Regions from separate parts of the Paenibacillus sp. FSL R7-0048 genome, predicted to be linked through region 1. Evidence: riboswitches for the same ligand, from Rfam matches in the RefSeq annotation. Region 1 holds a riboswitch; each other region holds the start of a gene.

Region 1 (7,826 bases):
CTTCCGGAGGTGTTGGCGGTGCTTTGCTACCTCTGTTTATGGGCTGGTCTATGGACCATTTAGAAGTGGCACAAACAGCCGGATTACTTGCCGCTTTTGCCGCCTTCTTGTTTCTGCTAAGCATTGCCGCATGGAGGTTCCAATCCATGCAAGCGGTGAAAGGAAAGAGTTCCCGTATTTAGAACAGTATCAACGTTATCCTTTTAGGGTAATGTGATCTATAAGCATATTCTGAGCACAAGGATGGACGATGAATGAATGAGTCTTCAACTGAGCCTTTGTTACATACTGCGCTCATGCAGTTTATATTTCCCTTTTCTATAAAAAAGGGCGATTCTAAGCAGCTTATCCAGCAATTACAGGACGACGGCTTCACACGTTTTTTTCTGGATAATAAAGAGCTTGAAGCTGCCTACTACGGAGATGGCTACTGTGTTTCCCATGAACGAATGGAGCGCACCTATTTACCGTTTGCTGCACATGTCCTTTTTCCACGCAGGAAGGATGCCGACTCGTTTCGCCGTTTTTCCAGAGTAAATAATCTCGACTGCATTCTGGAGATTCCGCAGCAATCTATATTTTTCAAAATTCTCTCGACGGATATATTCATATGCCCTTTTCAGCTTGGATTCGTGACGATACGTGTCCAGCTGGAGGGGGATTCAATTCCCTTTAGTATTGCCCTAGAATTCGCAGATCGTTTCCGTGCGCTAGAGAATACCTTCATACAGGATGATTACACTTATATTCATTGCGGGGAACAGACCTATGAGATGGTAGAGGATTTTGTCTTCCGAAATTTGGTGGATGGACTGGAGCCATATCTGGATCAATCGGATATCAATGGGGCTTATTTCGAGACCCTTCCTTTTTTCGTAGATGAAAGAATGCAGGTGCAAGCTTTTTATGGCTTTCAGAATGAAGAAAGCTCTGATGAGATTAGTGTAAATCTGCGCTATCGTGCCTCACAGCTTGATGGAATTGATCTGAACGGAAAGCCCTATGCCAGTGCCAGCGATCCAGCATATATTGCGAACTATTGTCATGAACACTCCTATAATCGCTGGGGTCCAGACACGTATTATATGATGAATGAGCAGACCTTTTGCTGCATGACCCGCGCTGAACAGGAGATTGCTGTTAGTCTAGCCAACCAGATGTACGGGCAATATTATTACGGATTTTTACTCAATATTTTCCACAAAATCGTTCTGCTAAAGCTAGCCAATATGCACTCCCGACTTCGGATTAATCATGATTATGAGGAAATAGACAATCTAATCTACTCCATTAATAAGTTCTCGGCAAAGTTCTACTTCTTGGAGTTGATTTCCCAGTCGCAGGGCCGGGAGATATTTCTTCAGCTGCGTAAAGTATACGGAAACGACGCTTTGTTCGAGGAAGTGAAAGAAACTTTAAATGACCTGTTTCAGTATCAGGATAAGTTTCAATCCAAGCGACGGGATAATCTGCTGATGATTCTTACTGTATTTACGGTAGTAAGCGGGATTTACGGCATGAATCAGGTCATTGACGATCTGGATGGAAAGATTCAATGGAGTAAAATGATTGGTTATTCTCCCTTTGAATTTCTTGCCCTCTTCGTGATCATGAGCGGGATTCTGATCAGCGTTGTCCTCACGCTAGGGGCGCTGGTTAGTGAGCTTAAACGGCGTCACCGCAAAAAATATAAAGATCTAGACTAGCAAAAAAGAAACTACTGGATTGGAAAAATTCAGGAGTGCACTACTAGACATTCCGAGTACAGCCGTCTATAATACACCGTATGCGAGAAATATAAGATATAAAGTATGGGTACAAAACTTATACTTACTTATATTGCACATAGAAATACCCGTTAACTTCATAGAACCAGGGGTGCTGGAATTGGCCGGCTGAGATTGTATCCCACAAGATACTGACCCTTATACCTGATCTGGATAATGCCAGCGTAGGAATCGCCAATTGGTTCTGGTCCCTGTGACCTTAACTAACCTTGCGCCAAGCCAGCGTCCCGATCACTCGGGGCGCTTTTTTTGTAAGATCACTAAAAGATGTAGAAAAACGTACATACTACACTTTACGGTTCATGTTGTGAAGACGGGATTCTTGTAACCTTAAAGGAGAGAAGAAGACATGCACCTTAAAAAAGCACTTACGTTGTGCCTCACCTGTGTACTCATTCTTGCCATTGCCGGATGCGGCAGCAACAATGGGAATACAGCCGGAAACAAAGCAAATGCTACTGATCCAACTGCTTCGGCTGGGACGGATGCTCCAAAAGAGCTCACCAAAGTTAAAGTCGCACTCGACTGGACACCGAACACGAATCATACCGGTCTATACGTAGCTAAGGATCTTGGTTACTACGCTGAAGAAGGTCTGGACGTCGAAATCGTTCAGCCAGGCGCAGCGGGTTCTGATACTATGGTTACCTCTGGCGAAGCCGCTTTTGGCATCAGCGCCCAAGAAGGATTAACGCTAGCCCGTCTACAAGGCGTGCCCCTTGTCTCGATAGCAGCTATTATTCAGCATAATACGTCGGGATTCGCTGCTCCAGTAGATCGCAATATTAAATCACCAAAGGATTTCGAAGGTAAAACCTACGGAGGCTGGGGCTCACCGGCCGAAGAAGCAGCCATGAAAGCTATCATGGATCCTGAAGGTGGCGATGTGAAAAAGGTGAAGCTGATCAGTATCGGTGAAGCTGATTATTTTACCGCCATCAAACGTGACATTGATTTCGCCTGGATTTTCTACGCTTGGACTGGTGTTGAGGCTGAGTTACGTGGCGAGCCATTGGATATGCTGTACTTAAAGGATTATGCGCCGCAGCTCGATTATTACACGCCTGTGCTGACGACGAGTGAGAAGCAAATTGCAGATCATCCTGATCTGGTGAAGGCCTTCATGAAAGCCACATCAAAAGGTTATCAATATGCCATAGATCATCCGGAAGAGGCTGCCGGTATGTTATCGAAGGCCGTTCCTGACCTGGACGCCGACCTTGTCCTAGCTAGCCAAAAATGGCTTAGCCCAAAATACAAGGACGATGCTGCCCGCTGGGGCGAGCAAAAAACCGAGGTCTGGCAAAATTACGGCGACTGGATGTATGATCTGAAGTTGCTGGATAAACCGCTGGATGCTGCTAGTGCATTCAGTAATGATTTTTTACCGGCGGAGTAAACAACAATTGTAATGAATTACTTCGTTATCAAAGTTGGCTTTTTGAACTTACCTTATAAAATGAGAGGATTGATTATTGTGGCTAACACCCTACTAAGCATTCAAGTAATTCCAAAAACTCCGAACAACGAGGATTCCATCCCATACGTAGATAAAGCGATTGAGGTCATTCAGAAATCCGGTGTTAAACATCAAGTGAATCCGCTGGAAACCACAATGGAAGGTGAGCTTAGCGAGCTGCTGGAGGTTGTGCGTCAGATGCAGGAGGCGTTGATCGAAGCAGGCAGTCCAAGCGTAATTTCGCAGATCAAAATCGCTCATAATCCTAACGGAATCAGCATGGATAAATTGACGGAGAAATATCGGCCGTGAGATCGACCTGGAAGCTAATATGGCCGCCCCTTGTGGCGGTCGTCTTCTTTTTAACCGTATGGCAGCTATCTGTATCTGTATTTCATATTGAATCCTGGATTCTGCCGAGTCCTGCTGATATTGCTCGTGAATCCACCAGTAACGCTTCTGGTCTTTGGGCTCATACGATGGCTACGCTGCGGCTCACTTTAATTGGTTTTCCCATTGGTACGGGGGTAGGCCTGATCGTTGCTTTGCTTTTGCATCTTTTGCCTTGGGCTAGACGGGCTTTTTATCCACTTATTATTCTGAGTCAAAATGTTCCCTCCATCGCGCTCGGACCCCTGCTCATTATCTGGTTCGGCTTTGGTCTTTTGCCCAAAATCGTGCTGATTACACTAGTATGTTTCTTCCCGGTAGCTGTCGCTGCGATGGGCGGTCTGGCCCAAAGTGATCAGGTCATGATGAATTATATGAAAATGGCTGGCGCAAGCAAGTGGCAAATTTTCACCAAGCTGGAGCTGCCCTCTTCTATCCCGGCACTATTTTCCGGCGTAAAAATATCTGCTACTTATGCGGTTATGGGCGCCGTGGTCGCTGAATGGATTGGCGCGGATAAAGGTGTTGGCTATTATATGCTTCTGCAGAAATCCGCATATCGTACGGATCGGATGTTTGTTGCTATTGTTATTATTGTACTTTTAAGTCTTGTACTCTTTGCTATTATTGCATTGCTGGAAAAATGGCTGGTTCGCTGGAAGCCGCGCCGTAACTCATAGAAAGGAAGATGCCTGTATGTCTCAAGCGACGCAAATGCAACACAGAACAACAGAAGTCATAAGCTCTCCTGAAGCTCATACCGTGGCACCCGCCCTTGAAGTGAGCGGCATCTCCAAATCTTTTTCCCATCGTCGCCGTGAGACGAACGTTCTGAATAATGTCTCTCTCAAGGTAGAGCAACAAGAGTTCGTTTCGATCGTTGGTCCTTCCGGCTGCGGAAAAAGCACCTTATTCCATATGATTGGCGGCCTTGTGAAACCCGATGCAGGCACGATCCTCATGAACGGTAAGGCCGTTACAGGTCAACGCGGTGAAATTAGTTATATGCCGCAGCAGCCTGCGCTTTTTCCTTGGCGTACGATTGAGGATAATGTGCTGCTTGCTGGGGAGATCAAGGGCGCACTGCGGGATGGAGCCCGCGAGGAAGCGCGCCAGTGGCTAGCCAAGGTTGGGTTAAGCGGGTTCGAACATGCTTATCCGCATATGCTGTCTGGCGGGATGCAGCAGCGTGCAGCTTTTCTCAGAGCATTGCTCGCTCCTCAGGAGCTAATGTTGCTGGATGAACCTTTCAGCGCACTGGATGCACTAACTCGCAGTGAAATGCAGCGCTGGCTGCTTGAGCTGTGGGAAGAGAATCGCCGCTCTGTGCTGTTCATTACTCACAACATCGAAGAAGCGTTGCTGCTCTCTAATCGTATCTATGTATTTTCCGGCCGCCCCGGCTCCATTCTGCATACAGTCGATGTGCCGTTTCCGCGGCCACGCCGTGATGAGATTACGGACTCTCCCGAGTTCCTTAAGCTCAAACGCCAGTTGTCACAGTGGATGCGAGAGGAACAAGCTAAAAATAGGCAGCCGCTAGCTTAATCGCTAAGCTCTGTAAACTGATATCGCTGGTATAGCGGTGTCAGTTTTTTTATTTTGCAGCGATAAACTCCTACCCTATTTTCAATTAACGCGGATGTATCTGCTCAATTAAATAAATTTCACTCATCATAGTAGGGATCACATTAAATGTGTGGCGAAAACCGACTCCCTGTTGGTAATGGATAGTAACCGGGCGGGCTGGGGACATTTACGGGATTTATACCGTTGATTTGCTGCTTCAGGCCGGATTCGGCTCAGTCTACGGGATTTATACCGTTGATTTGCTGCTTCAGGCCGGACTCGGCTCAGTCTACGGGATTTATACCGTTGATTTGCTGCTTCAGGCCGGATTTGGCTCATTCTGCGGGATTTATACCGTTGATTCACTTCGTCGGGCCGGTTTCGGCTCATTCTACGGGAATTATACCGTTGATTTGTTTCGTCGGGCCGGACTCGGCTCAGTCTACGGGATTTATACCGTTGATTCACTTCGTCGGGCCGGATTTGGCTCATTCTGCGGGATTTATACCGTTGATTTGCTTCGTCGGGCCGGATTTGGCTCATTCTGCGGGATTTATACCGTTGATTCACTTCGTCGGGCTGAAATGCAACGATTCTAGGGCATTTCTGCCTTTCTTTTTCCTCTTCGGGCGGAATTGCACCCGATCTAGGGCATTTTTGCCCTTGTTTTGTCACTTCGGGCTGAATCACACCGATTTTAGGGCATTTTTGCCCTTGTTTTGCCACTTCGGGCTGAATCACACCGATTCTAGAGCATTTTTGCCTTTCTTTTACCTCTTTAGGCTGAATCGCACCGATTCTAGGGCATTTTTGTCTTTCTTTTGCTACTTCGGGCTGAATTGCACCCGATCTAGGGCATTTTTGCCTTTCTTTTGCCACTTCGGGCTGTATTGCACCCGATCTAGGGCATTTTTGCCTTTCTTTTGCCTCTTCGGGCGGAATTCCAGTGACTCAGGGGCATTTTTGCCCTTATTGTTCCTCTTTAGCTTTTAGTTTGAATTAAATACGAGACTATGGCATCAACCAGAATCGGTGTTGTTTATTATTATTAATTTGTTTAAAGGTCACAGCTATAGTCGCACTTACATCCTACTCACCACTCTTACACATACTCCCACTACTCACTTTTGCTCCCATTCCTTACCTCAATCCCACTACTTACTCTTACTCTACTCCTACTCCTACTCCTACTCCTACTCCTAGTCCTAGTCCTTACCTCGATCTCACTACTCACTCTTGCTCATACTCCTCACCTTACTCCCACTAATCTCTCTTACTCTGCCCCCTCCTCCTCTCCCACCAATCGAACCTAAAAAAGGCCCCCATAAACGAGGCCTTTTCTTCATTTCCTAATCATAGCTCGGAACACGAATTTGGGCAGCACTGCCTGTCTGCGCCATCGCGACTTTTGTCCCTTCGCAACGGGAGCGAACAAAAGTCGATGCAACCACTCCAGATTGAGTTTTTTCCATAGCGCTGGTGCAGGAGTAACTTTTCCCGCTATTACATCTAAGCTGCCCCCCACGCCAAAAACAACTTTTACCTGCGTAAGCTCCTGTTTGTGCTTATATACCCATTTGTCAGAGTATGGCGCACCCATCGCAACGATCAGGAAATCTGGCTGTGCGCGCTGTATTTCTGCTACAATGGCAGGCTCCTCTTCCTTGGTAAGAAAACCATTATGTCTTCCTGCAATCTTCACATTCGGATATAACTCCGTGATCTTTTCGACCGCTTTACAGCTGGTAAGCTCATCTGTTCCCAAGAAATAAAAACTCCATCCCAAGCTATTTCCTTGCTCCAAAAGCTCAAGAAGCAGCTCATATCCAGTTACCCTCTCAGCAATAGGATCGCCTTTTCTTTTTGATGCCATCACAATGCCAATCCCGTCAGGAGTGATTAGATCCGCTTCTTGAAGTATGGTTCGTAGCAGCTCGTCCGATTGACTTGTTATCGTAATTTCCGGGTTAGCCGTGATCAAATGGAAAAGTTTCGATTCCCCAGATTGAATATGTTTTGTTAGATGAAGTGTTGTCTCATGTAGTGTTAGTTTTGAAAAGGGAACTCCTAATATTGAAACTGTCCCGTCCATATAATCACCTCTCACTAAAATTCCACTTCAATATACCTTACCATAATCAAGAGGAGGAAGGGGAGTCATTTAAGTTACTTAATCACCACAGCTACTACGCTACCCAAACACTTCAGCCATTCCACCGCTTCAACCATTTAGCCATCCCCAGCAACCCCGCCACCACAGCTACTCTACTCACCCAAACACCCTATAGCTCCACTCACTCCTCCATAAACTTCCACCACTCTACTAACCAAGGTTCATCGATCCCCCGCATGCGGAATTCCTCTACAAGTATCTTCCGGAATCGTTTTTCCATTTTGACAAAGTTATTATCCTCCTGGTACATAGGGGCAAAGGATTCATCATCTCTAATAAAACTCCAAAAATCGCCCGCACACTCCATAATCTTTCGGCCGACAGTCGTTTGTTTGGCTACAGGTACCAGCCATTTGTCATAGGGGTAGGGGTGACCTTCAATAGTAATGGCACAGCGTAATGCTTCTTTATAAAGAGAAACCGCTAAAAATAAAATAGGAAAGGCGTC
Region 2 (7,826 bases), 2.5 Mb from region 1:
GAACGGGGCATTTGCTGGTAGGCGGAGAAGAAATTCGAATCGTCATATTTATTTTGTTTCATCAGGGATACATCTCCTATATATTATTTCTTCAATTACTATACGCTGAGCGATGTTCTCTTATCAAATAGCCAATAAAAAAGGAGCATCATCTTGGAAGATCTGCCCCTTATATCTATTCTTATTCAATTGTTCCTGCTTGCTTGGTGTTAATCGTACATGCTGTGAAATGGCTCCATAATCACTATTCAATCTACGACTCTGTGCTGCGCACCCGGCTCCGGAGCGCTCTGCCTTACGCAAGGCTTTTTGTGTCTTGGTTCGTGCCATGTGACACCACTCTCCTATTCATGGGTGAATGATTATAGATCTTACATCTATAAGACAACTTCATTTTAACATATTCCAGACTATGAGCGAAGCAAGAATTCCGTTACACTTAGAGCAAAGCTAGTATTCTATCTTATCTAAATAGATGCGGAGGTTTAAAGGATGAATTACCAGGTTTTGTATGAAGGTGCTTTTGCTATGTTAAAGGTCCAACTAAATCCCGGTGAAAGCGTAAAGGCTGAAATGGGCGCAATGGTCGCGATGTCACCTAACGTAGAATTAAAAGGAACCGTGGATGGTGGTTTAATGCGCGGTCTCGGGAGAATGCTGAGCGGTGAGAAATTCTTCTTTCAAGAACTTAAAGCGACCCGTGGTCAAAGTGAGGTATTGCTGTCGCCTGGCTCACTCGGCGATATTCAGGCGATAGAATTAGACGGATCGTATAAACTGTTAGTTCAAAAAGACGGATTTCTCTCCGGAACTGAAGGCATTCAAGTAAATACCAAAATGCAGAATTTAACCAGAGGGCTCTTCTCCGGTGAAGGCTTCTTCATTGTAGAAATCAGTGGCAGAGGAACGGTGTTCCTGTCTTCCTTCGGTGCTATCCATGCAATAAATTTAGGACCTGGTGAAGAAATGATTATCGATAACGGACACCTCGTAGCATGGCCAGACTATATGGACTACAAGGTGGAAAAGGCAGCCTCTGGCTGGCTTAACAGCATAACTAGTGGTGAAGCACTTGTCTGCCGCTTCCGTGGAGAAGGTGTAATTCTCGTTCAGAGCCGTAACCCTGGCAGTTTCGGAACGTGGATCAAATCCTTTGTACCTACTCGAAGCTAGACTTCCTAGAACGCAGTAATCAAAAAAGACACAGGCTTAGAGAAAGCCTGTGTCTTTAGGTTAGAAAGCAATCTTACGAGACTGCTTTATCTGCTTCTGCTTTTGCTTTTTTGCAGCCAGTACGTTTACATGTTCCATAAGTACCCTTGAAATCAAGGCGGTGATCCGTGACGTTAAAGCCATATTCACGTTCCACTCTTCTCTCCAGCTCCACAAGCCAGTCGTCCTTAATTTCCTCCAACCGACCGCATACGCTGCATATCAAATGATGATGCATATGCGAATGATCGTTCCCGCGCAAATCGTAACGGGCAACTCCGTCTCCGAAGTTCATCTTCTCTACAATGTGTAGCTCACATAAAAGCTCAAGTGTACGGTATACCGTTGCCAGGCCCAGATGTGGATAGCTGTTCTTAACAAGCATATATACTTCTTCTACGCTTAAATGATCCTTCTCATTGTCGAGCAGAACGTTCACTATAGCTTCACGCTGAGGCGTTAGTTTATATTTTTGCGCCGCAAACAATTGACTGATATTTGATATTTGATCCATTTGGTCTCCTACCTTCCCGGAACGATTTAACATCCGTACCCTCTGAGACGCTCCTATTTATGCAGTTAAGACAAACCATAAATAGTAATCGTTACGATATAATCATAACAAAATTAACCACGAATGAAAAGAGCCTGACATCATTATATCATTTCATGCCACTTATCCAAAGTACTACACCCCAATCTGGCCCATATTTCTATTAAAATCTACTTTTTCGTGAAATAATACAGATTAGACCGCAACCTTTCCATAATTTACAACGTTAAAGGAGTGACAAAGGCTAAGGAGCCTATCCATACAACGAGGTGAAAAGACATGAACATGAAAAAGAGCACACTAGCAGCGATCACAACCGTAGCCATTTTCTCCTTTTCTTTGGGTGGTCAGATGTTTGCAGCTGGGAACACCTTTAAGGATATTGATAACATAAACGGCAAAGAAAAAATCATTTCTTTAAAAAATCAAGGGTTAATTAAAGGTGTCAGCGAATCTCAATTTCTCCCTGGCTCTAAGGTAACTACAGCCCAAGGGATTCAGTTTATCTCCGGCGGTCTCCAGCTCAGCCTCGCAGCCATTGACTTTAACAAAGCTCCTGTTGCCAGCGGCTTGTTCACAAAAGTAAAAGACAAAGCCTGGTACGCTGAAGCCTTTATCAATGCTTATTACAATCAAGTTAAGCTACCAAAAGACATTGATCCTAGCCTAATTATGACCAAAGAGCAATTCACTAACTATCTAGTGCAAGCGATCGAAGGCGTAGGTAATCTGCCGATGATCAATATCGTTCCAGTAGATATCGCTGATGAAGCGTCACTGACCCCTGCATATCAAGGCAGTATTCAGCGCTCCCTGAAATACAAGATCAATACTCTAGACGCTAACGGAAAGTTTAATCCAAAAAGCGAACTCACCCGTGCCGAAGCTGCGATTATGCTCTACAACGCTTTGGAGTTCCTGAAAACTGGAGGATAAGCCAAATTTCAGTTACTCTTCTCATTTGAATAATCTACACACGAAAAAGCAGCTCCGGATGATTCCCGAGCTGCTTTTTCATATATATTGTCTTTCTACTCTTCTTCACCATTCAGTCTATTCAGAAATTGCAGAGCCCGGGGATTCTTCGGATGCTCCAGCACTTCTTGCGGAGTTCCTTGCTCTAAGATATGACCGCCATCCATCAAAATGATCCGGTCCGCTACATCGGCGGCAAATTTCATCTCGTGGGTCACAATCACCATAGTCATACCTTCTGCTGCTAATTGTTTGATGACCTTAAGCACTTCCCCTACCAGCTCGGGGTCGAGCGCCGAAGTGGGCTCATCAAACAACAGCACTTCTGGATCTACTGCCATAGCCCGGGCGATGGCCACTCTCTGCTGCTGTCCACCTGACAGCTGATGTGGATAGTTATCAGCTTTATCAGCCAAACCCACCTTAGCCAGCAGTTGAAGGCCCCGCTTACGCGCTTCTTCCTTGGTTCGTTTCAAGACAGTTACCTGTCCCTCCATCACATTGCCTAGCGCAGTCATATGCGGAAATAAATTATACGATTGAAAGACCATCCCTGTTTTCTGCCGAAGAGCTAATACGGAATTCTGAGGAATTTTCTTATGATCTGTAAAATTGATGGTGATATCCCCGAGTGACAGGCTGCCTTGATCCGGGATTTCCAACAGATTAAAACAGCGCAGCAGTGTAGTCTTTCCGGAGCCGGATGGCCCAATAATGACAAGTACCTTTCCATGCTCCATTTTCAGATCAATACCCTTTAACACTTGGAGTGCGCCGAAGGATTTATGCAAATTAATGATTTCAATCACAAGTATCTCTCCTTTAGGTCGCAGAGTAACGATCGAGTCGTTTCTCCAAGTAATTTTGCAGCGCCGACAGCACAGAACAGAACACTAAATAAAACAATCCTGCTTCGGAGTATACCAGCAGAGGCTCATAAGTGGTAGAGGCTACCTGCTGAGCAGTTCTAAACATCTCCGTATAGGTGATGATCGCTGCAAGCGATGTATCTTTGACCAAGCTAATAAAAGAATTGGATAACGGCGGTACAGAAACGCGTGCAGCTTGTGGCAGAATTACGCGGCGCAGAGCCTGCCCACGAGTCATCCCGACTGAGAAGGCAGCTTCCCACTGGCCTTTATGTATCGACAGGATAGCAGCGCGTACGATTTCCGATGAATAAGCCCCTACGCTAAGGGTAAATCCAATGGTGGCGGCAATGAAAGGGTCGAGTACAATACCAACAGCCGGCAAACCATAAAATATAATAAATAGCTGCACTAACAACGGGGTTCCCCGAATGACCCATACATAAAAACGGGCGATTAGCTTCGGAATTACCCACGGTGAAAGACGTGCCAACGCGGTTAGGATCGCCAAAATCAATCCAAGCACAAAGGAAAGTAGAGCCAACGGAATGGTAAAAGCCACCCCGGCTTTAAGCAGGGGTAGCAGTGTATCTAAGAAAATTTGTATTTTGCGGTCATCCATTATTCAGACATCCTTTTTAGCTTCTAGGCTTAATTAGCCTTGCTAGCCTTGTATTATTTTGAAACGTCAGCTCCAAAGTATTTCTCGGAAATTTTCAAGTACGTTCCATCACTTTTCATCTCTTTAATCGCATCACTGACCGCATTCACCAGCTCATCATTGCCTTTCAGGAATACCGCAGCACTTTGTGAGCCTTCAGGAATCTCATCAACCACTTTAATTTTTGCATCTGGTTTTTGTTTTTTCAGATCCAGATAAGACAAGCCATCATTCACAGTTGCATCAATACGTCCCGAAGTCAGCAGATCCATCGCTTGATTGAAACCGTCCGTAGCTACGATTTCAGCACCGTTCTCACGAGCGATGTCGGATAAGTTACTGGTCAGGGATTGTCCTGCTTTTTTACCCTTTAGATCAGCAAAGGTCTTAATATCCTCATTGTTTTCGCTCACGATCAATACTGCCTTGGATACAATATAGGGTTCAGAGAAATCATATTTCACTTTGCGATCTTCGTTAATGGAAACTTCATTAAAAATGACATCAAACCGTTTCGCATCCATCCCAGCAAAAATACCATCCCACTGAGTTTCAAAAAATTCAGCTTCAACACCTAAACGTTTGGCTACTTCTTCGGCAATTTCCACGTCAAAACCCGTCAATTTCCCCGCAGTGTCATGATAAGTAAAAGGTGCATAAGTCCCTTCTGTACCTATCCGCAATTTGCCGCTGGCCTTCACAGCCTCCAAACTGTTTTGCGCTGAAGATGCTGCTCCACCATTCGTTCCAGCTGTTGGTTCAGCAGCCGTATTGGTATTCGAATTATTGCCGCAAGCCGCTACAAGAACCACGGTTAACGCCAATATAATAGTTAAACTCCATTTTTTCATTATTAAATCCCCTCTCTCTATCCGGTTTTTTTCCGGTAAATTGAATAGTACACTGCCATCACATGATCGTCAATACTTTTTTCCGATTATATACATCGGAATTGTAATATTAACTAGATTTCTACTTATATCTTACCCAATCTTGGATTAATCCTTCACTTCTTTCTCTCTTTACTTCTCAGAAAGATATGGTATATTTATAAACAAATTAATATGGACCTGTTATTTCACTAGGGGAGTCGGCCGACTGAGACGGAGCTTCAAGCTCCGGACCCTTGGAACCTGATCTGGATCATACCAGCGGAGGGAAGTGGAGCAGAATTTTCATCAAGCATGTTAAGTGTTATTATGCAGAATGAACTTTTTGACCCATTCATTTCCTCTGGAAATGGATGGGTCTTTATTTGTTTAGACGCTCCACAAAAATATTAGGAGGTTAGATCATCACGACCATTTTATCTATTCAAGGCCTAACCTACTCTTTTCCGGAAACTGAACAACCCCCTGTATTCGCAAATCTATCCATGGATATCAGGCAAGGGGAATTCGTCTCCGTAGTAGGTGCTAGCGGATGCGGGAAAAGCACATTTTTCAAAACGGTTGCCGGTTTACTCGAACCTACTCATGGAAAAATAAAACTCCCTACGCTCCCCTCAACCGCTAGTCGTTTAGGTCAGATCGCTTATATGCCTCAGCAGGATTTATTGCTGCCTTGGAGAACAGTGCTCGACAACTGCCTTTTGCCCTGGGAGATCAAGCCCAGATTTAGTAAACAGAAAACGATCACTCAGATTCGGGAAATGTTGGCCCGCTTCGGCTTAACAGATGTAGAGAAGGCTTATCCCCATGAACTTTCGGGAGGTATGAAACAGCGAGTAGCATTTCTGCGCACCTTAGTGGCTGGAGGCGGAAGTGGTCTTATGCTGCTGGATGAGCCCTTTGGCGCTCTCGATGCCATGACCAAACGTGAGATACACCGTTGGCTGTTGAAGTTATGGGGTGAACTGAATCAGACGATTATGCTCATCACTCATGATCTGGAAGAAGCCCTATTGCTCAGTGACCGGATTTATTTATTATCTGGCGGTGCGCACAGCGAATTACAGGAGATCATTGTCGATCTACCAAAACCAAGACATTATAAGATGAACTATGAACCCCGGTTTATAGCACTACGGGCAGAGTTGGAGCGAAGATTGCATGCAACCTATACCTTTTAAAAAACATCTAGACAACTATGGTCCCTTCCTTCTTCTGGTACTGCTCATTCTTGTAATCTGGGAGTCAGCTGTTCGCCTTCACTTGATTCCAGCCTTTATTCTCCCTGCACCTTCATCTATTGGCATCGCATTGATCGAGCACAGGCAATTATTATTTGGACAGCATTTATTGGCGACGTTACAGGAGATACTGGTGGGTTTTGTCCTTTCTGTGATTTTTGGTGTATTGCTGGGCATTGGAATGTTCCTGTTTCGCCCCGTAGAAAAGGCCATCTATCCCTTCCTTATCATTAGCCAGACGGTCCCATTAATTGCGCTATCCCCCATTTTTATTATGTGGTTCGGATATACGCTGTGGAGCAAAGTGGCTGTGGTGTTTTTGACGGCTTTTTTTCCAGTCGTAGTGAGTACATATGATGGACTTCGTACAAGTGGCCAGACTTACAAGGACTTATTATTAACATTTGGTGCAAACCGCTGGCAGCTGCTTGTCAAAACCCAAATTCCACTGGCATTGCCTGCTTTTTTCTCTGGCTTAAAGCTGTCCATTGTATACTGCGTCATCGGAGCTACTATCGGGGAATGGCTCGGCGGCAGTAAAGGACTCGGTTACTTCAGCCGCAGAATGGCCGGAAATATGCAGAGCGATGAAATGTTTGCGGCTGTATTTCTGCTGTCCGCGCTTGGTGTTGTACTTTTTCTGGCGATAGCTTTACTCGAACAATTATTTTTAAAGAAAAGAGGATCTAACCAATGAATCAATTAAAATCCCCACAACGAGGACTTATTTCTGTATTTCTAGTATGCACACTTTTGCTCTTAAGCAGCTGCGGGAAGGCAGACAAGCTAAATAGCAACTCCCAAACCGGTTCCTCCAACACCGAAAATAAGCAGTCACACAAACTGACGATTATGCTTGATTGGTATCCCAATGTCGTTCATTCCTTTCTATACGCTGCGCAACAGCAAGGTTTTTTCCAAGAGGAAGGTTTGGATGTCGAGATCAAAATGCCTGCGGACAGCAATGACGCCCTAAAGCTTGTAGCAGCAAATCAAATTGATCTAGCGCTCAGCTATCAGCCTCAGGTACTTATGGCACGCGGCGAGAAAATTCCTGTACGTTCGATTGCAGCTATCGTGCGGCATCCACTGAATCATCTGATGGTTCCTCAGGCAGGCAGTATTCATAGTCCCAAAGAGCTCGCAGGAAAACAAATCGGCTATTCCTCCATTCCGCTCTATGAAGCAATGATTCGGACAATGATCCAGAGTGATGGAGGCGATCCTTCATCCGCCAAGCTGATTGACGTAGGTTTTGACCTTATCCCTGCGATCTCTACAGGACAAGTGGACGCAATAATGGGCGGGTTCATCAACCATGAACAACTGATCCTTGAAAAAGAGGGACATCCAGTCACCTCGCTTAATCCAACGGATTACGGAGTACCTGACTATTATGAGCTTGTGCTGGTGGCCAGCGAACAA
Region 3 (7,826 bases), 1.8 Mb from region 1:
AGTTCAGTCAAAATCATCAGGATGATCGCTTGCAAACGAAGCCTTTCTTTTACAAGAATCATTTCTTCAATTTCCTCGGGAAATCCAGTGGAGGCCGTCGTGGCGAGAATATTGTTCTTAATAAATTCATCCAAATGTTCCAGTTGGTGATTTAATCCCGAATGCTGCATTTGCTGGTTATTCCATTTCTGTACAGCTTGAGACTGAAACCAATCACGAAACTTTAAATCGTCAATATCGAAATGAAAGGAGAGGTAGATATAGTTGCTTAGGCCAGAATTAACTACATAATGACGTAAGCCAGGCGGAATAATTAACCAATCTCCTTTACCAAAGGCAATGGAGCTTCCTTCTACATATTGATGGGAGTTGCCGTCGTAGCAATACAATAGTTCGAAGATTTTGTGATGATGATCAGGGTATGCCCACCCAGGTTCTGCTACACGATAATGAACACCGATCAGCTGCAGTGTACTCATAATGTTCGGAAAGCTGACTTTGTAAGCGATAGGAGTTCTCCTCCTTAGGATCAATAGGGATGTTCTTAATTATATCAAGGATACCTATACATATGACCGTTTTGCAGTGCGAGCCGTTGATCATTCCATAGTTTTCTTTACAAAAGGTCAAAAAAAAGAATGAAATCATCATTTGAATCACTTTAGAGAACAGGGATAATGGAGGAACCTAGGGAAGTATTTCGAGAAACGGAAGGAAGTGTAATGAAGTGGGAAAGTTGTGTAGGAATATACTAATCTTATCTTCTTTACTAATGGCTTCATTGACTCTTACTCACGGTAAAACAGAGGCATCCCTATTAAAAGATGGGGCAGAGAGGCAGCCTCCAACCCGAATTGCAAGCGTATACAAGTTTAATTTTACAAACCAAGTTAAAACAGGATATCAATCCGTTAGGTATGATCCTAATCGCGGTGCACAATTGTATGACTCATCTTTAGGTTATGGTTTTGTTCAAGAGACCAACGCTTTACCCGCCAGAGAAGTGCACACCGACTCAATTACATCCGATGGAACAGGTTTTTTCATCACAGAACCTATTTTTTTTGCTGAACCTAAATCTGAGAAAGATAATTATAACAACTACGGAATGGCGTTTCGAATGGATGCTCCCCCTGGAACCTACAACGTATATGTAAAAACGACTTCTGACGCAGAGGATGGGATCGTGTCAGTATCAGGAATGCAGACCAGCCGCTTGTTGAAAAGTGGACATTGGGACGCTGCAAAGCTTGTACCCGTCAAGCATACGGCTGTAGCCAAAGGGAAAGAGTGGACTTATACGTATGTAAACGGCCGTGACCATATAGATATTGAGATCGAACCGAACAAAGTGAACACAGCTGTGGGGATTGAGGAGATCATACTGGAACCGATTTTGCCACAGCATAGAGCAGTTGGTGCTCTTCCGAATTTATTTATACTTGGAGATTCCACGGTCAAGTCCTACACCTTCGACGAAGCACCAATGAGTGGTTGGGGCCAGATTATTGGCAGTATGTTTAATCAACATAAATTGAGTGTAACTAACTATTCCATGGGAGGACGCTCGTTTAAAAATGCCTATACAGAAGGTCGACTGAACGACATTTTACTGAATGGCAGCATTGGAGATTATGTGTTTATTCAATTCGGACACAATGATGAGAGCGCAGATGAGTTCAGACGTTACGGCAGAGGTTCGACAGAAGCAATGTATGAAAATTATCTTAAAGAAGTTTATCTCCCTGCGATTCAAGCCCGGGGCATGATACCAGTACTGGTAACGCCAATGTCCAGAATTAAAGGGAATGCAAGTCCGGGATATATCTATGAAAATTCTTTTAAATCAAGAAAGTTTGTAGATATTCTTAAACGGGTCGCAGATGAATCTGGAGTTACACTTATTGACCTTAACTCGGAAAGTCTGAAATATTATAACGAGATCGGTGCAGAAGCAATAACAGCCCTCTTCATGTCAATTGAAGCCGGAGAAACGCCAGGCAAAACAAATGACGGAAGTTACGCTAACGGGCATCCTTCAAAGAAAGTCGATGGGACTCATTTTAAAGAAGCGCTCGCCAAACAATTTTCGCGGATGATTGTTACGGAGCTTGTAGAGAAAGGTGCTACTGGCGATTCTACTGCTGCCTCCATTACTGCTTACCTTAAAGGCAACGTTAAGCATGCGGCACTAACAGGGAACTGGGGTAAGATTTTTCCGGAAATAACGAATGATACGACGACCGGGGAAGTTGCTTATTACCGTAATCAAATTGACAAATTAATCCAGCTGGGAGTAATGGGCAAAGACCGTCAAGGAAATTTTAATCCGGATACGGTGATGACAGTTGCTGAATTCACACGCAGTATTTCTAAGTTAATGAAAGTGGAAAGATCAGATCTTGCCTATTATCCGAAAGGTAAGCTGTCACGTGAAACGATGGGTGCTATTCTCTATGACGTTTACCAAATAAAGTTTGCTAATAAACCTAAGTACATGACTGATTATAACGGCATAGCAGTAGTGCCAGGAGATCCTGGCTATGATTCAAATTTGGAGCCAGGAGCTAGAGGTGCGATGTACTATCCTCTTGTATCCTGGACGCAGCTTGTTGATACAGCGGACATTTCTCCTAATTTAATTTCAAAAGTGAAAAGTGCATATGAATTAGGACTCATTAGATCTGAAGTGGGGATTGCCAGAGGCGAAATGGTCAATGGGACAGAACTAGAACCTAAAGCTATAGTGACCCGGGAGAAAGCGGCCAAAGCTCTGTACTTTATGTGGGTGCTGGAACATGAAGTGAATGCAGAAAATCATGTTTCTTCTCTAAAATAGTCAGGGTGAACAATTCAAGGCACAGCAGCGATGCTGTGTCTATTTGTATGCAGTGAATTCCTCTCCACTTACAGCAGTGTATCTCTCGCGGTTGTTTATTTCTACTTTCATTGTGGTAAGTAAGATTCGTAAAGCGATTTAAGAAAATGACAAACCCAGCGTATAAACGTGCATAGTTGTGCCATCCTAAGACGATCAGTTAACTATCAATTTGCTTAACGAGAGGAGATAGGGAAGATGTCAGGCAACAATAAACAAGCTACAAAAACCTTACCCCCACAGGAGCAGCATCATCAGCCAGGGATTGAGAGTGAAATGACGCCGCTGCCCAAATACGAGCCGGCAAATTATAAAGCAGCAGGTAAACTGCAAGACAAGGCGGCGTTAATTACCGGTGGAGACAGCGGAATTGGGCGTGCAGTTGCTGTGCTTTTTGCTAAAGAAGGCGCTGATGTGGTCATTTCATATCTTAATGAACACTCAGATGCAGAGGAAACTAAACGTCAGGTCGAGCAGGAAGGCCGCAAATGTATCCTAATTCCAGGTGATATCGGTGACGAGAAATTCTGTAAGGATCTTATTAAACAGACGGTGGAGGGCTTAGGAAAGCTTGATATTCTCATCAATAACGCGGCAGAGCAACATCCGCAAGCTAAGATCGAGGATATTACTTCCGAGCAGCTTGAGCGTACTTTCCGTACGAATATATTTGCGATGTTCTATTTAACAAAAGCAGCTATGCCTCATTTAAAAGCAGGATCTACCATTATAAATACAACTTCAATTACCGCTTATCGCGGAAGCCCGCAGCTGCTGGACTATTCATCAACTAAAGGAGCTATTCTTAGCTTCACACGATCCTTGTCCACGAATCTGGCAGAGAAGGGCATACGGGTAAACGGTGTTGCTCCAGGTCCAATCTGGACACCGCTGATTCCCTCTACCTTTGATGCAAAACAGGTTAGCGAGTTTGGAGGTACACAGCCTATGAAACGGCCTGGACAACCAGAAGAGCTGGCACCAGCCTATGTATATCTGGCCTCTGACGATTCCAGTTATGTGACTGGACAGGTTATTCATGTAAATGGTGGCGAGGTAGTAAACGGTTAGATCAGAACAGCTAATGTGAATAAATGGGTGTATTTCAATAAAAAAATATGTTACTATAAACCACGTTAGCATTTTAAAATTGTATATTTATGTCACTAGGGGTGCCGATTGGCTGAGACGGAATGGATTTCCGGACCCTTTGAACCTGATCTGGTTAAGACCAGCGTAGGGAAGTGGAGAACGAATTTCTGTTGTCGGGCTATTTGTAGTGCCGTCTATATACAGATTCTGACTGCCTTCCTTACGGGGGGCAGTTTTTTTGTTTTTTACTGACCTACAGGGAAGTGAGAGAGGAGATCGTGATGTTGCAAGCTGAGATCCATCTAATATCAGACGGCAAGCTACAGCTGAGACATTTTGTTGAACTAGCTGTCACGGTGCAGATATGGGTCGATTATATTCACCTGAGAGATAAGCAATGTCCTGCACGCGAACTACTCGCTGCGGCACAGGAGCTGTTGGCTGCCGGTATGCCCGCTACCAAACTGATAATCAACGACCGAATAGATGTAGCCTTGGCAGCTGGTGCCGCGGGGGTTCAGTTGGCCTGGCACAGTCTGAGTCCGGGTACAGCCCGGCGAATTGCACCTCAGCTTCGGCTGGGGAGATCGGTTCATTCTCCGGAAGAAGCGGCGAATGCCTCAGAGCAGGGAGCTGATTATTGCTTGTTTGGTCATGTATTTCCCTCGGATAGCAAGTTAGGGCTGCCCGCACGTGGGTTAGAGCTGCTTGCAGAAACGGTGAAGACCAGCTCTATTCCTGTAATTGCTATTGGCGGAATTAGCCCCGCTAATGCGGCACAGATCATTAGACAAGGTGCGGCAGGAGTTGCTGTGATGTCCGGTATTTGCGGAGCGGATGATCCTTATGAGGCCGCCAAAGCTATTCATATGGCGGTTCATTCATGGCCTGGAGGTAACAGCATGGGCGAAGGGGGTGATTCAGAATGAAGCTGTTGATTAACGGGAAATCCGCAGAGTGTTCTGGTGGTATTCAAACTATAGCTGATTTGATCAGTCTTCCTGAGTGGTCGGGTCGTCTGATGATCATTGAGCTGAATGGAGAAATTGTCAGTAAGGAGAATTATGAAAGTACTGCTCTGAGCGAGGATGATCGTTTGGAACTGGTGCACTTTGTTGGTGGGGGTTGAGATGGAGCGGTATAGAATTTTGAGAAATTTATAAGAACCAAAGGGAGGTAATTTCATGCATGACCCGTTACATATTGGCGGCATCGAATTAACCAGTAGATTATTTATCGGAACCGGAAAATATAGCCGGAATACGCTGATCCCCGAAGTGATTGCTAGCTCTGGTTCTCAGGTGATTACTGTAGCGCTTCGCCGAGTGGACCCGCAAGGTGGAGCAGAAAATATCATGAACCACATTCCCGGCCACATGACTCTTCTGCCTAATACCTCAGGAGCGCGTACAGCGGAAGAGGCAGTCCGTATTGCAAGATTTGCAAGAGCTGCGGGACTGGGGAACTGGGTCAAGATCGAAGTGATCAATGATCAGAAATACCTGCTTCCAGATAATCTGGAGACCATACGAGCTACAGAGATTTTAGCAGCGGAGGGTTTTGTAGTATTGCCATATATGAGTCCGGACCTTTCGGCTGCTTTACGTCTGAGAGATGCCGGTGCTGCTGCTGTGATGCCGCTTGGTGCGCCGATCGGGACGAATCGCGGCCTGCGCACTAAGGAGCTTGTGCGTATTCTTATTGAAGAAGTGAATTTGCCGATTATTGTAGACGCCGGGATTGGCAAGCCCTCGGAAGCGGCGGAAGCAATGGAGATGGGGGCCGCTGCTGTTCTGCTTAATACGGCTATCGCAACGGCACGTAATCCGCTCGTCATGGCGGAAGCGTTCCGCGAGGCGATATCCGCTGGCCGCAAAGCTTATTTGGCAGGACTGGGTCCTGTAGAAGAAGTTGCTTTTGCTTCGTCACCGTTGACTGGATTTTTGAACTGAATTTGATAGGTCACGAAAGGAGGGAAGATTAGCATGAGCTTTTTTGACACACTGGCCCGCTTGGAGCAGTATCCTTATGAGCAGCTGTGGAAGGAGTTCCGGGAGGATGACGTTAAGCGGGCGCTTGGAAAAGACAAGCTGAACGAAAATGATTTGCTGGCATTGCTTTCTCCGGCAGCAACGCCGCTGCTAGAGGAGATGGCGTTGGCTGCACAGCGACTGACCCGTGCACATTTTGGTTATTCGATGCAGCTGTTCACACCGATGTATCTTGCGGATTTTTGTGTGAATCATTGTACCTACTGCAGCTTCAGCTCCATTTATGATTTTCCGCGCAAAAAGCTGTCCTTGGAGGAGGTCCGCAGGGAGGCTGAGAAGATTGCAGCTACAGGTCTGCGGCATATCCTCATTTTGACTGGTGAATCGCGCCGGGAGAATCCTGTCTCATATATTAAGGATTGCGTAGATGTACTCAGGGAATTTTTTTCCTCTGTCAGTATTGAGATAAATCCTCTATCAACTGCAGAATATAAAGAGCTTCTTCAAGCAGGGGTGGATGGATTAACACTATACCAAGAGGTGTACCACCAGGAGACTTACAGAAAGCTGCATGTTAAAGGGCCTAAAAGAAACTACCGGAATCGCCTGGATGCACCTGAACGCGGCTGTCAGGCAGGTTTTCGTTCTGTGAATATTGGTACGTTGCTCGGGATGTATGATTGGCGGCAAGAGGCATTCCAAAGTGCCATGCATGCCCGCTATTTGCAGGATCGGTATCCAGATTGCGAGATCAGTCTGTCACCTCCGCGGTTTCGGCCTTATTTAGGGGAATTTAACCCGGAGTGTGATGTTACCGACCGATCGCTAGTGCAGATTATTTTGGCATACCGGTTATTTTTACCCCGTTCGGGCATTACTTTATCTACACGAGAGCCTGCCTCTCTACGCGATCATTTAATTCATCTAGGAATAACTAAGATGTCAGCCGGGGTCACTACTGAGGTGGGCGGTCACACTAATGCAGGGGGAACTCCGCAATTCGAAATATCCGATGGCCGTAGTGTGCAGGAGATTACGGAAATGCTATATACGAAGGGTTTGCAGCCCATTTTTAAAGACTGGGATATCCTGACCGAATCAACAACGTAACGCTTGTATTATCAATTATTAATCACTAATGGACCCCTGCGAGATTCATGCGGAGGTCCATTTTTTTTGTATAGAGGGTGTTTAGTTTCCGGCAGAGAGCTCATCGAGAGACATTTCGAAACTCGGTGCCATATGAGTCAGAAAATAATCCACTTCCTGCAGGTCAAGCCCACGAAGTTTTGCTGCTGTCTGCTCCTTCGCGGCGGCAAATTCTCGGTTTCCTGCAGCAACTTCCCATACGCATTTCAAATAAGCATCCAGCCGATCAGCGGCTTTCACATAGCTGTGCAGCAGAATGTCCTCCGAATCGGGAGGGCTGTCTTCCGGTCGTATAAGCTGAGTGTAGATGCTTTTCAGCTCTGATGGAATCATTCCAGTTAAGCGATCAGCCGCAACTTTCTCCATTTCGCGGAAGCTGGTGAGCAAGCGAGGATTGTTGTATTTTACCGGCGTGGCGATGTCACCTGTGAACACTTCGCTGGCATCATGGAACAGAGCTATGGTTGCTGCTCGTTCCGCGTTTAGTGAACGTCCAAAATGAACATTACCGATGGAACAGAGCATATGTGTGAGCAATGCAACATGAAAAGAATGCTCAGCGACGTTCTCCGGTGCGGTGCTGCGCATCAAGCTCCAGCGCTGAATATACTGAAGACGATATAGATAGGCAGAAAAATGGTAGCTCAATTTTAAAGTAACCCCTTTCATGCGGTGCTAGGTATGATATTATTATACTAATTGTATCAAACTTTAGA
Region 4 (7,826 bases), 5.9 Mb from region 1:
ATACAATCTTTTCTGTTGAGAAAAGGCGAAGCTCAGTTCTTCTGGATTATACAATTTATATCTTTTTTTGTTGTATTGTTTAAGTAGAAATGGTCCTGATTCCGTTATGATTTTCCATTTAAGATTTAACCAGCCACGTTTTATTGGGGTAGCATGAAGGACTTTCAATCCAAAAAAATGATAGAAACTATTACTTAAATCCTCTAAAATGGCTTCCTCTGAACGAATCGCTTCCATTTCATCAACTCCTATCTATTCAAAGTATAAAAGAAGAAGCCGCCAATGACGACTTCTTTTAGATATTTCTTTTTAGCAGAAAAAGTTATCTATAAATGAGGCTCCCGCCTTGGAGAAACTCTTGCGCCTTCTCTTGCATTCCTGATTCAATTCTCGTCGTATTCCGGATATTATGAGAGATCTTCATACTGCAAAATTTCGGCCCGCACATGGAACAGAAATGAGCTGTTTTAGCGCCTTCCGCAGGCAATGTCTCATCATGATATTCGAGCGCTCGCTCAGGATCTAACGATAAATGAAATTGATCACGCCAACGAAATTCAAAACGGGCTTTCGAAAGAGCATTATCCCGGTCTTGTGCTCCTTTATGCCCTTTCGCCAAATCTGCGGCATGAGCCGCTATTTTATAAGTAATGACCCCTATACGTACATCTTCCTTATTAGGCAGGCCAAGATGTTCCTTCGGAGTTACGTAACATAACATAGCTGTACCGAACCAACCAATCATCGCTGCACCTATAGCAGAGGTAATATGATCATAACCAGGCGCAATATCTGTAGTCAGTGGACCTAATGTATAAAAAGGGGCTTCGTTACAAGTTTCAAGTTGCTTATCCATATTCTCTTTAATCAAGTGCATCGGCACATGTCCTGGACCCTCTACCATCACCTGTACATCATGACTCCAAGCTATAGCTGTTAATTCACCTAACGTCTCTAACTCGGCAAATTGTGCTTCATCATTCGCATCAGCAATCGAACCCGGACGTAATCCATCGCCTAGGGAAAAAGAAACATCGTACAGCTTCATGATTTCACATATCTCTTCAAAATGTGTATATAAAAAGTTCTCTTGATGATGCGCAAGACACCATGCCGCCATGATGGAGCCACCTCTTGAAACAATGCCTGTCATACGTTGTGCAGTCAACGGGATATAACGAAGCAGAACCCCCGCATGAATGGTAAAATAATCAACCCCTTGCTCCGCTTGCTCAATGAGCGTATCACGGTATACTTCCCACGTTAAATCTTCCGCTTTCCCATTCACTTTTTCCAACGCTTGATAGATAGGCACCGTTCCAATAGGAACAGGAGAATTACGGATGATCCACTCGCGTGTCGTATGAATGTTTTTACCTGTTGAGAGATCCATTATATTATCTGCACCCCAGCGGGTGGCCCATCTCATCTTCTCTACCTCTTCCTCTATGGATGAGGATACTGCGGAATTTCCTATATTGGCATTGATCTTCACTAAAAAATTGCGTCCAATAATCATTGGTTCACTCTCTGGATGATTGATATTCGCTGGAATGATGGCGCGGCCGCGGGCTACTTCATCTCTTACAAATTCCGGTGCCACATTCTCACGAATCGCAACGTATTCCATTTCCGAAGTAATAATCCCTTTGCGTGCATAATGCATTTGAGAGACATTACGCCCCTTTTTCGCTCGCAAAGGTTTTCTATGGAGCGCTGGAAACACTTCCGCCACAGCTTTTCCCGTTGCATTCCCGTTATCTTCAGGCTTCACGGTTCTTCCTTCGTACGCTTCCGCATCCCCTCGTTCCTCAATCCAGCTTAGACGATTGGGCTCTAACCCCTGACGAATATCAGTATGAATATTAGCATCCGTGTAAGCCCCGCTTGTGTCATAGACATGAATTGGGGCATTCTCCTCTTCGCCGTCTATGCCCGCAGTTGGACTAAGTGAGATCTCCCGCATAGGCACCTGAATATCAGGCCGTGAACCCTTTACATACACTTTTTGACTTGCTGGAAAAGCTGATAGATTGATTGGATCGTTGTTCAATTCGCTTGTCATCTCAATTCCTCCTATAAGGTGATTTGATCAAGCGGAGACGGTCTACTCCCCACACATAGAAAAGGCCACATCTGTATAAGATGCGGCCTTAGAGTAGACAAATAGAAATAGAGCTCCATTTCCTCCGCTGGCATTATCCAGATCAGGTTTGACGGTCGATAGTTATAACTATCCTCTCAGCCTGGTTCCACCAAGCTCCCGTGACTATATAATTGCTACTTCAAAGTATAACCGAAAAGAGAGAATTATCCAAATCTACTCAAATGTGAGATCAATGTATACGTTAGTTTAACACCAATACCCCAAATCCTTCCAGAAGAACCTCGCCCGACAATGTTGTGCCGCTCAGTAAATCTGTTTTGGTCTCATGAAGATGGATCGTGACAGGAGTCTCACTATAATTAAGCAAAAAAGCATAACTGGAAGAAGCTCCGGTACGGACTTGCAGTTCTACCTCTTCTGGGAGCTCCAGCCAATCTGCTGGCGATTGTAGATCAATTAAATTTATGATCTCAGCCGCTGCCTGTTCATTAAATACGGCTCCGTAATACCAAACCTCACCCTTGCCGCGACGATTTCTAGTTACCGCCGGTTTTCCCGCATAATAATCAGAGGCGTAAACCGCCATCACTTCAACCGAAGCTTCCTCTATTTTGAGAATATCATTAAAGTCATCTGCTCCTGTAACGACTTCAGTCACGCCCGACCAGCTAATTGTTGTTGGCTGACGACTGCCCTTAACCATTGTGAATTCTTCAACTGTGATCCCGCATAGATCCTTAGCAGCACCTGGGAAAGGACGCATATAACATTGACCGCGCTCATCCTTATAGCCGGTTCTACAGCCGAAGATCAGTTTGCCGCCTTGCTGAACATATTCATCCAGCAGTGCTGCTGTCTCATCTGTCATAATCGCTGGGTGAGGATAGATAAGCACGTCGTACCTTGCAAGCTCCTCCAGCGTTGTTTTTTTGCGTAAATAGAGTACTTCATTCGGGATATGCTTCCGCTGAAGCGCCTTGTACCACTCCTTATTGCTCTTCCACATAAACGGGCCATGCCAAACATCGTATTCTCCATCCCACTCATTGTCATAATCACGAACAATAGCAATGTTAGCCTGATTACGAGTACCGACAAACGCATGACCTGCTGCTGCCAGCTCCTGACCGATCTGCCCCGCTTCCCGCACTCTCCGGTTAGGCTGATTATGATAGTCATTGATTCCATGCCAATAAATTTCATTGCCCATCGTAGCTGTCCGCCAGCGGAAATATAACACCATATCTGCTCCATGAGCGATCGACTGATAAGTCCATAACCGCATCTGCCCGGGCTTTGGAGAAGGCATATCCATCCGGTTCACCCAGCCACCCGGGCCCGACTGCTGCTCCATAATGCAGAAATTCGGGGATATCGAACGAACAACAGATAACGACAGTCCCCAGCCTCTATCATTCAGCGGATTCCGCTCATTCGGGTCATAAAAAATAGTAGAGAACTGAGGATAGGAATCATAGCTGAAGAAATCCAACAGTTCATCCGTCATTTCATGGCTATCGAGATGCCCGAACAGACCGTTCGTGGTTACCCACTGCTTAGGGGCAAGTTTACGGATGATATCCGCTTGGTTTTTGGCAAAAGAAATTGTATTGTCCGAAATAAACCGTTTTTCATCCAATGCCTGATGAGGATTGGGTTGCTTCGGTACTGGAGTCGGACGTGGAAGATAGACCTGAGACCAGTCACTATAGCTTTGATTCCAAAAAACAGTTCCCCAAGCCTCGTTCAAATGCTCAAGTGTAACATATTTCTGCTGTAGCCATTCCCGGAAAGCCTTATGGTCACTCTCCGAATAAAATTCACTGATCTCACAGTTGAGCTCATTATCAATTTGCCAGCCAACTACACCCGGATGATTGCCGTAATGTTCAGCCATTTGTTCTGCAATACGTGCACACAGTTCCCGGTATTTAGGACTGCTGTAATTATAATGACGGCGCATGCCATGCTGAAGTGTAACACCTTCGTAGGTAACATTTAAAACTTCGGGATACTTATCAGTCAACCAAGCTGGAGGCGTCGCCGTCGGAGTACCAAGTACAACCTGAAGACCATATTTATGTGCTAGATCAATCGCCCGATCAAAGAGCCCGAACTGAAACTGCCCTTCTGCCGGTTCAAAAATAGACCAAGCAAACTCCCCCATCCGAATGATCGTAAAGCCGAGTTCACGCATCCGGCGATAATCGTCCTCCCACATGTTTTCTGGCCAGTGCTCCGGATAATAACAGACGCCAAGCTCGAATTTTTCAGTTGCGACAGGTTTCTTCATCATTACCTCCAAAGTATTAAAAATATGCTTTCAATATTTTATAATTCTATTGTAGTATCAATGATAAGAGGTCTTATATAACAAAATATTGCTATCATATAACAATCTTGCGTTCATTGCCTTAATCCAACTTGCGCTCTGTTGCGCTACAGAAACGGGTGCTGCCAAACATGAAGAAACAATGGTATTTGCCGACACCGGCTTTTTCGAAATATGTCTGTTATCCTGAATTTTTGGGACATTACACTCACTTTCCACAACATACAGAGAGAAGAAGCGAAGGTTTTCTGGGGAGTTATAACCTGCATTTGATCTTTGGTGGGGAGGGTTATGTATTCCATGAGGGCGAACGTATTCCGATGAGTAGAGGACGAGGTTTTCTGTACCCTAAAGGGGCTTATCAGCAATACGGCTCTGACCCAGGCGAGCCTTGGGATGTCCGCTGGGTTCATTTTAACACTGAAATTGTCCTTCCCTTATTAGAAGAAGTGGACCAGTCTCGTGCATACCTGTTCACTTTTGATTTGGATGCTAAGCTGGACGAACTATTCGAGGAAATGTATATACTAAGCGCTTCCTACGTGACCCGTAGCGAGCCAAGACTATCTGCTCTGCTGTATGAGCTTCTAGTAAAATTGCTGCAGAACTCCGAGCCGCTTCACGGCTCAGTACCGCACGAGGTTAGGCAGTCCATCCGCAGTGCTGCAGATATCATTCATGTCGAATGTGCCAGCCCTTGGTCTCTGGAATCGATGGCAAGATTGACCGGGTACAGCAGCTATCATTTTCTAAGGCTGTTCCGGGTGGTTATGGGTAAAACACCTAACCGTTATTTAACCGATTGTCGGCTGGCTAAAGCCAAGCTTTTACTAGTTTCCACAGGACTCTCCATTGCTCAGGTTGCTACTCAGTCCGGTTTTGCCCAGTCCAGCTATTTCATTAAAGTGTTCAGAAGGTTTGAAGGCATGTCTCCTGTGAAGTACCGGCAGGCTTTTGGGGCGTAGAGGATCTTCGATTCAATCTTAGTCTCTTGGATTTATCACCCTTAAAGATCATCCTTAAGAGAAATTTCACTCTCAATATCTAAACTTATTGTTTCAGAATGAATCTCCCCTTCATTATCATTCCATGTAATAGATAAAGTGGTATTTTCATAATTTTGTCTATTTTTATTTAATTCGTCATACGAATACGGACCTGTTATAGACGCGATATCAGTGTTACTTAATATTGAAACGGGTCCATCCGTTGACCTAGCTTCATTTACAAGAACTGTTTCATCCTTATTATTATTTTGTAATCTAAAACATCCCATGTATCCCTGTACCCTTAAGTGTATATACTTGAACACCAGTGTTTAAATTTGTTTCGACCTCTTTATTGAAATATAAATAACTCCATATCGCATTCGAAATAATAACCACAGCTACAAGCACTAGGATTAGTTTTTTCATATCTGCTCCTTTATAAATACTCCCCAGCCATTATTTATATCTTAAATTCCACTCCTTAGACCATTTCGGGAAAGCTTCTCCGGTCAATTCTTCGAGTGTATTCCCATCAATGGTATAAACCCAGCCCATATGTAATTCAGCGAAATCAGGAAAACTATAACCTCCTATCACTTCATCGTCTGCTTCTAGCAGAAAAATCAGGGTTTGTTTTTTTGTATTATCCTTCTCATTATCTAAGGGGTGGTTTTTAACGATGAACTTACTTGTAGTTATTTCCTTGCCTATATAATTGATTGGATCAACACTTTGAACACTCCAATATTGTATGTATGGCATTTCCGTCAGCAGTTTTTTATCTAATAAATATTCAGAAACAATTCCTTCATTACTAATGATCAGATAGCCCATATCGGTAATAAATTGTTCAGCTTTGCTATATTCTTTTTTTGAATTATCGCTAATTTGCTCCTTACTACATCCAAATAAAAAGATTAAGAATAACGGAACTATGATTACCTTTAATTTGTTCATAGGTTCCTCTCCTTGGATTGTTTATTATCTCCGCAATAGCCTCATAGATTAATCTTGTTGTATGAATTTAGTATCATCAAACTCTTTAGCGTCTTATAGGCTCTCCATTCCAACCTCGCTGTTTCACCGGGAGGCTCCCATGTTATCTGCCATCCTCCATCATCATCCTGTTGGTGTTCTAATACTTTTAAGTGATCAAGAATGGTTTCATCAGAAAATATGCTGCTACAGTAAGAAGTGGGTGATGGCGAAAATTCTAGAGGAGAGAGTCCATAACTGTGGGATGCGGCATCCATACAAAAGAAGTTGGCAGTAATAAGCTCCTTAGATAATTTTTGAAATAATCCTTTGATAAAATCCGATTGAGGTAAGCTTTCCAATAAATAAAATGCAGTCAAAATTGTATGCGCATCGTCATATGCTTGTGCGTGAATATCTTCCAAACAAATTTCTGTCGCCTTATCAAGCCAGGAATGTTCTATCCCTTGCCACTTAAGAAGCCCGACAAGACCAGTAAGTCTGCTAAATGATGGCTCTGTAGAAAGAGGGTTACTCCAATGTTCTGCTCTTGGATAGTTTGCTGATGAAGGAAATATTGTTGGAATCCCTTTTTTTAAATCAGCATGCTTTGAAATATAATCACATGCTTTTTGAGAAAGTTCTTCGTCTTTTATGTTACAGTCATATAAAAAACGTAGTGCAAATTCCATGAAAAGTGGCTGACTACCGGGTACCCGTAAATCCGGCTCTATTGCATTTCCAAACCCACCATCTTCGTTTTGGTAGGCTGTTAGTGAAGTCACAACATTGCTCATTGATCCACCGTGGAAAATATATTCAAAAACCCTTCTTTCTAATAATCTGCCATGTGTCCAAATGAAATGGGCTGCTTTCTCAAAATCCATCTGTTCCCCTCCTCAAAATTTAGGCTAAGTATTTAAGTATTCAATGACACTTTTAATATAGGATTCAATCGGTTCCTTTGTATTAACAATATGTATTCTGACATTAGATGGCTTTTTAGCATTTTCAATAGTTTTTAGCAATGTCTCTTCAGAAGGCACTCTTTCAATCTGGCTAATCATTCTTTTTCTATTTCGCAGTCTATTATTGAGCTCATCATAGTCATTTAATAGACATTCTACATATTTATATTCCACATTATATTTCCGGGTCAGATTCAATCCTCTCTCTATCATTTCAGAGTATAAACAAGGGCTATCGAGTATAACATTATGACCTTGAGATAAGTGGAAATCTATCAAAGCCCATTCAATGTCATACGAAATTTTTCCAACTTCCTTGAACCCAATGTTTGCTCCAAGTGATTCCATAAGAGAAGACTTTACAATGTCGTGATCAAGAATAACAGCAGAAGTATGCTGCGCTATTACTCTGGCTAATGAAGACTTCCCTGATCCGGGGTATCCAGACATCTGAA

The links. Region 1 has a riboswitch for thiamine pyrophosphate ahead of NSQ91_RS02195 (ABC transporter substrate-binding protein). Riboswitches for the same ligand answer to the same signal wherever they lie in the genome.
Region 2: linked by a shared signal. The riboswitch ahead of NSQ91_RS13225 (ABC transporter ATP-binding protein) and the one ahead of NSQ91_RS02195 (ABC transporter substrate-binding protein) in region 1 are both predicted to bind thiamine pyrophosphate.
Region 3: linked by a shared signal. The riboswitch ahead of NSQ91_RS09930 (thiamine phosphate synthase) and the one ahead of NSQ91_RS02195 (ABC transporter substrate-binding protein) in region 1 are both predicted to bind thiamine pyrophosphate.
Region 4: linked by a shared signal. The riboswitch ahead of thiC (phosphomethylpyrimidine synthase ThiC) and the one ahead of NSQ91_RS02195 (ABC transporter substrate-binding protein) in region 1 are both predicted to bind thiamine pyrophosphate.

The regions. Positions count from the first base shown of each region.
Region 1 covers NZ_JBBORF010000001.1:494,911-502,736, reverse strand. The annotation lists gene NSQ91_RS02205 (MFS transporter) at 1-182, shown strand, start outside; gene NSQ91_RS02200 (hypothetical protein) at 255-1,706, shown strand; TPP riboswitch at 1,865-1,975, shown strand; gene NSQ91_RS02195 (ABC transporter substrate-binding protein) at 2,137-3,186, shown strand; gene NSQ91_RS02190 (thiamine-binding protein) at 3,265-3,558, shown strand; gene NSQ91_RS02185 (ABC transporter permease) at 3,555-4,316, shown strand; gene NSQ91_RS02180 (ABC transporter ATP-binding protein) at 4,351-5,184, shown strand; gene NSQ91_RS02175 (hypothetical protein) at 5,415-5,804, shown strand; gene NSQ91_RS02170 (WecB/TagA/CpsF family glycosyltransferase) at 6,548-7,297, opposite strand; gene NSQ91_RS02165 (nucleotidyltransferase domain-containing protein) at 7,500-7,826, opposite strand, start outside.
Region 2 covers NZ_JBBORF010000001.1:3,017,252-3,025,077, reverse strand. The annotation lists gene NSQ91_RS13265 (class I SAM-dependent methyltransferase) at 1-62, opposite strand, end outside; gene NSQ91_RS13260 (hypothetical protein) at 124-330, opposite strand; gene NSQ91_RS13255 (TIGR00266 family protein) at 493-1,173, shown strand; gene NSQ91_RS13250 (Fur family transcriptional regulator) at 1,247-1,726, opposite strand; gene NSQ91_RS13245 (S-layer homology domain-containing protein) at 2,045-2,701, shown strand; gene NSQ91_RS13240 (amino acid ABC transporter ATP-binding protein) at 2,797-3,549, opposite strand; gene NSQ91_RS13235 (amino acid ABC transporter permease) at 3,563-4,231, opposite strand; gene NSQ91_RS13230 (amino acid ABC transporter substrate-binding protein) at 4,285-5,121, opposite strand; TPP riboswitch at 5,344-5,447, shown strand; gene NSQ91_RS13225 (ABC transporter ATP-binding protein) at 5,646-6,341, shown strand; gene NSQ91_RS13220 (ABC transporter permease) at 6,322-7,098, shown strand; gene NSQ91_RS13215 (ABC transporter substrate-binding protein) at 7,095-7,826, shown strand, end outside.
Region 3 covers NZ_JBBORF010000001.1:2,281,849-2,289,674, forward strand. The annotation lists gene NSQ91_RS09915 (AraC family transcriptional regulator) at 1-479, opposite strand, end outside; gene NSQ91_RS09920 (GDSL-type esterase/lipase family protein) at 728-2,839, shown strand; gene NSQ91_RS09925 (SDR family oxidoreductase) at 3,077-3,949, shown strand; TPP riboswitch at 4,037-4,138, shown strand; gene NSQ91_RS09930 (thiamine phosphate synthase) at 4,252-4,899, shown strand; gene thiS (sulfur carrier protein ThiS) at 4,896-5,099, shown strand; gene NSQ91_RS09940 (thiazole synthase) at 5,155-5,922, shown strand; gene thiH (2-iminoacetate synthase ThiH) at 5,956-7,071, shown strand; gene yfbR (5'-deoxynucleotidase) at 7,153-7,758, opposite strand.
Region 4 covers NZ_JBBORF010000001.1:6,406,793-6,414,618, forward strand. The annotation lists gene NSQ91_RS28290 (phosphotransferase) at 1-237, opposite strand, end outside; gene thiC (phosphomethylpyrimidine synthase ThiC) at 323-2,065, opposite strand; TPP riboswitch at 2,168-2,277, opposite strand; gene NSQ91_RS28300 (beta-galactosidase) at 2,349-4,400, opposite strand; gene NSQ91_RS28305 (helix-turn-helix transcriptional regulator) at 4,571-5,404, shown strand; gene NSQ91_RS28310 (hypothetical protein) at 5,446-5,715, opposite strand; gene NSQ91_RS28315 (hypothetical protein) at 5,702-5,854, opposite strand; gene NSQ91_RS28320 (hypothetical protein) at 5,885-6,385, opposite strand; gene NSQ91_RS28325 (hypothetical protein) at 6,427-7,290, opposite strand; gene NSQ91_RS28330 (AAA family ATPase) at 7,315-7,826, opposite strand, start outside.